Regions from separate parts of the Paeniglutamicibacter sp. ZC-3 genome, predicted to be linked through region 1. Evidence: riboswitches for the same ligand, from Rfam matches in the RefSeq annotation. Region 1 holds a riboswitch; the other holds the start of a gene.

Region 1 (3,353 bases):
ATGCCGACGTGTCCGCCACCGTTCTGGAAGACGAGGTCACCCGGCTTCGGGGAGCTGGTGCGCACGAACTGGCCCGAAGCGCGGATAGCCGAGGTGCCGCGGGCGATGTTGATGCCGTGCTTTGCGTAGACGTACTTGACGAAGCCCGAGCAGTCCCAGCCCGAGGGGGTGTTGCCGCCCCATACATACGGAACGCCGACGTACTTGGCCGCGGTTGCCGCGATGCCGGACAGGTTGGCGGTGTTCATCGAGTCGCTCTTCACCTTGGGGGCCTCGGAGGCCTTAGGGGTGGAGTCGCGGTTCGAGCGGGTCACCGGCGCCATGGCGTCCGAGTTGCTGCTGGAACGGGTCACCGGGGCGGTGTCGTTGGAGCGCTCGGAAACCTCGTTGGAAACGGCGACGACAACCGGCGCGGGCGCCGGCTTGGAGGTGAACGCTGCGCGTTCGATGTTCAGGTCCTTGGCCTTGGAAGCCGCGACCGAAACGGCCTTGACGGCTACACGCTCTGCTGAGAGGCCTTCAACGGGAACTGCGCTTGCTTCGCGGGAAACATCACCCTGGGCCGGAACGCCCAAAGTGAGCACGAGGCCTGATGCGGCTGCAATCACTGCTGCCTGGCGTCCAACCGAACCAGCGTTCGAGGCAACTGCCTTCGAGATGGATTCGAGTGGGTTGGTCCGAACCGGGGTCGCGCGGTGGCGGCCCAATGCTTGACGTGTAGTCACGTAGTAATGCCTCTCCTGATGCCTGCGAGGTGAGCTGTCGGGTTCGAGTGGGAGTCACTCGGCAATCCGGCCGCCAGGCCGAACCACTTAACCCCAAGGCTTCCTGTGTGGAAACCGAATGTGGGTCCCCCGCCACTGCCAAACGAGTAATTGAACGGACACCGTGGGCTGGCAGTGCTCGGCACTTCCCGCGGCGGTGAACAGGGATGATCCCTGGTCACGTATTTAGAATATATGAAGCGAATCCAAAAGTCACGTTCTGATCACGGAACGGTGACAATTGCCGTTATAACCAGGCCTCGGGGTTTACCCACTTGCCGTTGACGATGACTTCCAGGTGCAGGTGGGGGCCGGTTGAGTTGCCCGTGCTGCCGCTCAAGGAGACGACTTCGCCGCGCTTGACCTTCTGGCCCACCGAAACCTTCAGCGACGAATTGTGGTTGTAGCTGGTGTGCAGTCCGTTGCCGTGGTCGATCTCCACACGGAAGCCCGAGTGGCCGGCCCAGGCGGCCTGCACGACGGTGCCGGCGGCGCTTGCCTTGATCGGCGTGCCCATGGGAACTGCGTAGTCCAAGCCGTTGTGGTTCATGTACCCCGGACCGGTCGGATTCTTGCGGTGGCCGAAGCGCGAGGTCAACCGGATGCTGTCCACCGGCTGGGCCAGGACTCCTTCGGCGGCCAGCTTGGTGACGTCTCCGCCGGCTGCGGTCAAGACCGTTGCCAGCTTGTCTTCCTCGGTGAATTCGCTGGTCAGCGAGGCTCGCTCGATCTTGACCTCGTCGTCGGCCGGGGCCATGACGTCGACCACGACGGACTGGGCGACGCGCTCGGATCCCGCAGCTGCCGTTTCGGCTTCCTTTGCGGGAGAGGCTGCGGCGAACGCCAGACCGGAAACGGCGGCGACTGCCGCCAGCTTGTGCGTGAAGCCAAGGCGGGGGCGCTGGGCCCGGGGGGCGAACTTCAGGACATTGTCCAGTTCGTCGACCTCGGCCGGGGCGGCAACGGGTGCTGCCGGCGCAGCCAGGGCGACGGGAATTTCGGTGGCGGCAATTGCGTCCGCGTCCGGGGATACGCCATAGCGCAGGCCCGCTACGAAGCGGCGGCCGGTGTACTGCGTGTTGTCAGGGGTCTCGACGGAATCAGGGACCGCGCTCAGGGCGCGTCGACCGGAACGTCGGGAAGTGTTTTCACCACTCAGGGCGGTGTCCACGATCTGCTCTAGTGAACCTTCAGCAGGCGAAGCATCAACGGGTCCGGAAGCACGGCGGCGCCCGGGAGTGTGCTGCTGAGTCAAATGTCAACCTCTCATGTATCGCCTGCGAAGTTAGCTGTCGGATTCGAGTCATGAGATCAACTCGGCAGAGCCTACATAGTGGACTCAGCTTCACCCCAAGATCCATGGTCCAAGACCAGGAACGGCTGAATGGGTCCTCCGCCCCTACCGGGAATTCTTGCTCCGCGATCCGCCGGTAGGGTTATGCGAACCGGATCGGGACTAGATTGCCTAGGTGCAACCCAACGTGAAACACTACCGGGATTAATGTCAAAGTTACAATTCCGTTATCAATCCATGCGGCGGACAAACACGTGGGCGCTGACTTCCGTCGGAAGCTCCAGCGCGCCCTCGATCCCCTGCACCCGAACAACGACGTAATCGCCGGCCCGTTCGAGGGTGACTAGGGCGCCTGGGCGGATGCCACCCTCATCGAGCTGCACCAGCAGCTCGGGTTCCACCTGGATGGTTTCGGCCAGTCGCTCGACGCGGACCGGGCCCGTATTCCCGTCGACCAGGGCCGAATCGAGACTTTGGACACGTATCGAGATTTCACCCAGTTCCGGCCCTCCCAGGGTCTCGAGCCCGGGGATCGGATTTCCATAGGGAGAGGACTCGGGCGAACCGAGCAACTTGAACAGGCGCTGCTCCACGCGCTCGCTCATCACGTGCTCCCAACGGCAGGCCTCTTCATGGACGTACTCCCACTCCAAGCCAATGACGTCGGCGAGCAGGCGTTCGGCCAGACGGTGCTTGCGCATCACGCCCGTTGCAACTTCTGCGCCATGTGAGGTCAGTTCGAGGTGGCGGTCGGTGGTCACCACGACCAGTCCGTCGCGCTCCATGCGGGCCACCGTCTGTGAAACCGTGGGCCCGGAGTGCCCCAGTCGCTCGGCAATGCGCGCGCGCAGGGCAATGATGCCCTCTTCCTGGAGTTCCAGGATGGTGCGCAAGTACATTTCGGTGGTATCGATCAAATCTGACACGTTTGCAGCTCCCGCAGGGGTTGATTGTTACAAGAGATCACTACGCGATCCACTCTACCCGCGTTCACATTGGCGACTCGCTATTACACAATGGGCCGCCCAGTGCGCGATTATTGAACCACTGGGCACCCTCAATGCGCATCGGATTGCCGCATCGGAAGTGCCCACAGCGGATAACCCCCCCTTATGAGGAGCAACATGAGCACCGGCGTGACCATCCCCCAAGACCTTTTGCCCGTGGACGGACGATTCGGCGCAGGACCTTCCAAGGTCCGCCCCGAACAGATCCAGGCTCTCATCGATGCCGGCACGCAACTCCTGGGGACCTCTCACCGCCAGGCCCCGGTGAAGAACCTGGTCCGCGACATC
Region 2 (3,353 bases), on a different contig from region 1:
CCTGGCCTTCGATGCGGCTGAGCCGCTTCGTCAGGGCGTCCTTGGTGGCCGTATATCCGTGCCCGACGTGATCGTCGAGGGGAAGCGCGATGTTTTCCATACCTCAAACGGTACCCCCAATGGGTATATTGTCAAGTACCCCCATGGGGTATGTGGGTCAAGGCCTGGGCTGATGCGGTTTCCTGCGGCATTAGAGGGGCGGCTTTGTGAAATCGGCCAATATCGAGGCTGGACCTGCGCGACGTCCGGTAGCGATGGGTTATGAGACATCGCTACCGTGCTCTTTGCCGACGCACCGTTGAGTTTGCGACGCAGTTGGATTTGTGAACACCGAGGTGGATGTTTTCCTATGATTATGCCGACACCCGCGATCTGGCGGATTCCATGGTGCCAGGACCAGTTCCAGACCCAATCCCGGACGACTGCGGAATCGCGCGGAGCTGGGTCAGAGCATCATCAGAATGAATCCCGCGACGGTGCACAGGATTCCCGTCCCCGTAAGTATCCATCCGATGAGCAGGGCGGGGTTCCCCGCCCGGGGCGTTCCCAGCCCCCTTCGGTCAGGATGGGGGCTGGTCGTAATGGATTTCACCTTGGGGGCCGGCAGGCAAACCCAGGGTCTCTGCGGGATCGTGCAGCAGGTGGGAAGTTGAATGTTTCATCGAAGAACACGGCGGCTTCTCCGGGAGAAGGGACTGGATATGAGTGAGCTTTTCAGTTCCTAGTCAGGTACCTATAACAGGCAAATGCCGTGGCTAGGTTCGCTGCTTCGAGGTTGCATCGCCGCGTCGGGCTCAACAGATAACCTCATCGCATCTAAGTGGGATAACGGGAATTTGGGCGCTTTTCGGTCTCAGTGGATGGCCCCTGTGGGCGGCAGTGCCGGGACAACGATGTTGTCAGGCTCTTGTCAGCGTTCAGATTCACCGTATTGCGGCGCGTCCCCGACGGTGCTGGAGAGCACCTCCATCGTTCGGTTCCCGAGACCGCCCATGGCCGGCAGGATGTGGTGGGGGATAAACGCATGTGGGACCCGATTAATATCGAGTCCCACAGCGTGCACCGGCCAGAGGATTTAGGTCTCACCGTTACAGCGACTGCAAGCTCCGTTCAAAAAACCTGCAGTCGCCTAGAAAGAGCTTATCAGAGCGTCGTTTCCAGTCGAAGCATCCGTGGTCGTCTGCGTAGATGAGGACTTCTTCCAGGGGCTGCCCTTGAAACGGATGAACCTCACAACCGCTATGCCGGCCTTTCCCTACTCTTCACCTATCACTTCGGCGATCCGTTGCTGCCACACATGTAGGACCAAGGCGGGATTGGACGTGTTCTGACACATGAACACGCGGAAAGGGGGAAGAACGGAACCAGCCGTAGGCGAGGTCGGCGGCCGTATTCGCGAATGAATCCCATGGCCTCACTTTCGCCCGAAGCCCGAGGCCACGCGTTTGCCCGTCGCATGGATTGATAACGGAATTGTAACTTTCTGTATATACCCCGGTAGAGTTAGACGTTGGGTTTCACTTACGCAAATCCGTCCCGATCCGATTCGCATAACCCTACCGGCGGATCGCGGAGCAAGAATTCCCGGTGGGGGCGGAGGACCCATTCAACCGTTCCTGGTCTTGGACCACGGATCTTGGGGTGAAGCTGAGTCCACTATATAGGCTCAGCCGAGTTGATCTCATGACTCGAATCCGACAGCTAACTTCGCAGGCGATACATGAGAGGTAGACATTTGACTCAGCAGCACACTCCCGGCCGCCGTAGTGCTTCCGGACCCGTTGATGCTACGCCTGCTGACGGTTCACTAGAGCAGATCGCGGACACCGCACCGATCGGTGAAAACACTTCCCGACGTTCCGGTCGACGCGCCCTGAGCGCGGTCCCGGACTCCGTTGAGGCCCCCGACAGCATGCAGTACCTTGGCCGCCGCTTTGCGGCGGGCCTGCGCTACGGCGCATCCCCGGATGCGGACGCAATTGCCGCCAGCGAAATTCCTACTCCCCTGGTTGCTCCCACGACTTCGGTTGCCGCGCCCACCGAAGTCGACGAGCTGGACAATGTCCTAAAGTTCGAGCCCCGGACGCAACGCCCCCGACTTGGGTATGCGCACATGATCGCAGCAGTCGCAGCCGTTTCCGGCCTGGCATTCGCCGCCATCACCCCGGGGCAGGATGTCGAGGAAGCTGCCTCGGAGACCCAGCGCGTCGCCCAGACTGCTGTAGCAGATGTCACGGCCCCGGCCGACGACGAGGTCAAGATCGAGCGCGCCTCGCTGACCAGCGAGTTCACCGAGGAAGACAAGCTGGCAACGGTCGTGACCGCTTCCGGCGGCGACGTCACCAAAGTCGAAAGCGGCGGGGTCCTGGCCCAACCGTTGGACACCGTGCGATTGACTTCGCGTTTCGGGTTCCGGAAGAATCCGACCGGCCCGGGTTTCATGAACCACAACGGGCTGGACTATGGGGCCGCGTGCGGGACCCCTGTGAAGGCCAGTGCCGCCGGCACCGTCGTGCAGTCCGAGTTTGCCGGCCACTCCGGCAACCGCGTGCAGATCGACCATGGCAACGGGCTGGAGACCAGCTACAACCACAATTCGGCCCTCAAGGTGTCCGTGGGACAAAAGGTCAAGCGCGGAGAAGTTGTCGCGCTTGTCGGCACCACGGGCAACTCGACCGGTTGCCACGTCCACCTCGAGGTCATCGTCAACGGCAAGTGGGTAAACCCCGAAAGCTGGTTATAACGGCAATTGTCACTGTTCCGTGACCAAAACGTGACTTGTGGATTAGCTTCATATATTCTAAGTAAGTGATCGGGGATCAACCCTGTTCACCGCCGCGGGAAGTGCCGAGCACTGCCAGCCCACGGTGTCCGTTCACTTACTCGTTTGGCAGTGGCGGGGGACCCACATTCGGTTTCCACACAGGAAGCCTTGGGGTTAAGTGGTTCGGCCTGGCGACCGGATTGCCGAGTGACTCCCACTCGAACCCGACAGCTCACCTCGCAGGCATCAGGAGAGGCATTACTACGTGACTACACGTCAAGCATTGGGCCGCCACCGCGCGACCCCGGTTCGGACCAACCCCCTCGAATCCATCTCAAAGGCCGTTGCCTCGAACGCTGGTTCGGTTGGCCGCCAGGCAGCAGTCGTTGCCGCCGCATCCGGCCTGGTCCTCACTTTGGGCGTTCCCGCCCAGGGTGATGTTTCCCGCGAAGCAAGCGCCGTTCCCGTTGAAGGGCTTAGCCCGGAGCGCGTAGCCGTCAAGGCCGTTTCGGTCTCGGCGTCCAAGGACCTGAACATCGAGCGCGCAGCGTTCACCTCCAAGCCGGCACCCGCCCCGGTCGTCGTCGCC

Evidence for each region. A riboswitch is a leader RNA that binds a small molecule or an ion and turns the genes downstream of it on or off. The one in region 1 is predicted to bind cyclic di-AMP.
Region 2: linked by a shared signal. The riboswitch ahead of OIU93_RS18330 (M23 family metallopeptidase) and the one ahead of OIU93_RS02805 (M23 family metallopeptidase) in region 1 are both predicted to bind cyclic di-AMP.

What each region holds. Positions count from the first base shown of each region.
Region 1 is NZ_JAOYTG010000001.1:630,217-633,569, forward strand. It holds gene OIU93_RS02800 (C40 family peptidase) at 1-725, opposite strand, end outside; cyclic di-AMP (ydaO/yuaA leader) riboswitch at 731-884, opposite strand; gene OIU93_RS02805 (M23 family metallopeptidase) at 1,012-1,935, opposite strand; cyclic di-AMP (ydaO/yuaA leader) riboswitch at 2,023-2,203, opposite strand; gene OIU93_RS02810 (metal-dependent transcriptional regulator) at 2,289-2,984, opposite strand; gene serC (phosphoserine transaminase) at 3,183-3,353, shown strand, end outside.
Region 2 is NZ_JAOYTG010000024.1:58,174-61,526, reverse strand. It holds gene OIU93_RS18335 (metal-sensitive transcriptional regulator) at 1-100, opposite strand, end outside; cyclic di-AMP (ydaO/yuaA leader) riboswitch at 1,552-1,732, shown strand; gene OIU93_RS18330 (M23 family metallopeptidase) at 1,913-2,743, shown strand; cyclic di-AMP (ydaO/yuaA leader) riboswitch at 2,846-3,024, shown strand; gene OIU93_RS18325 (C40 family peptidase) at 3,030-3,353, shown strand, end outside.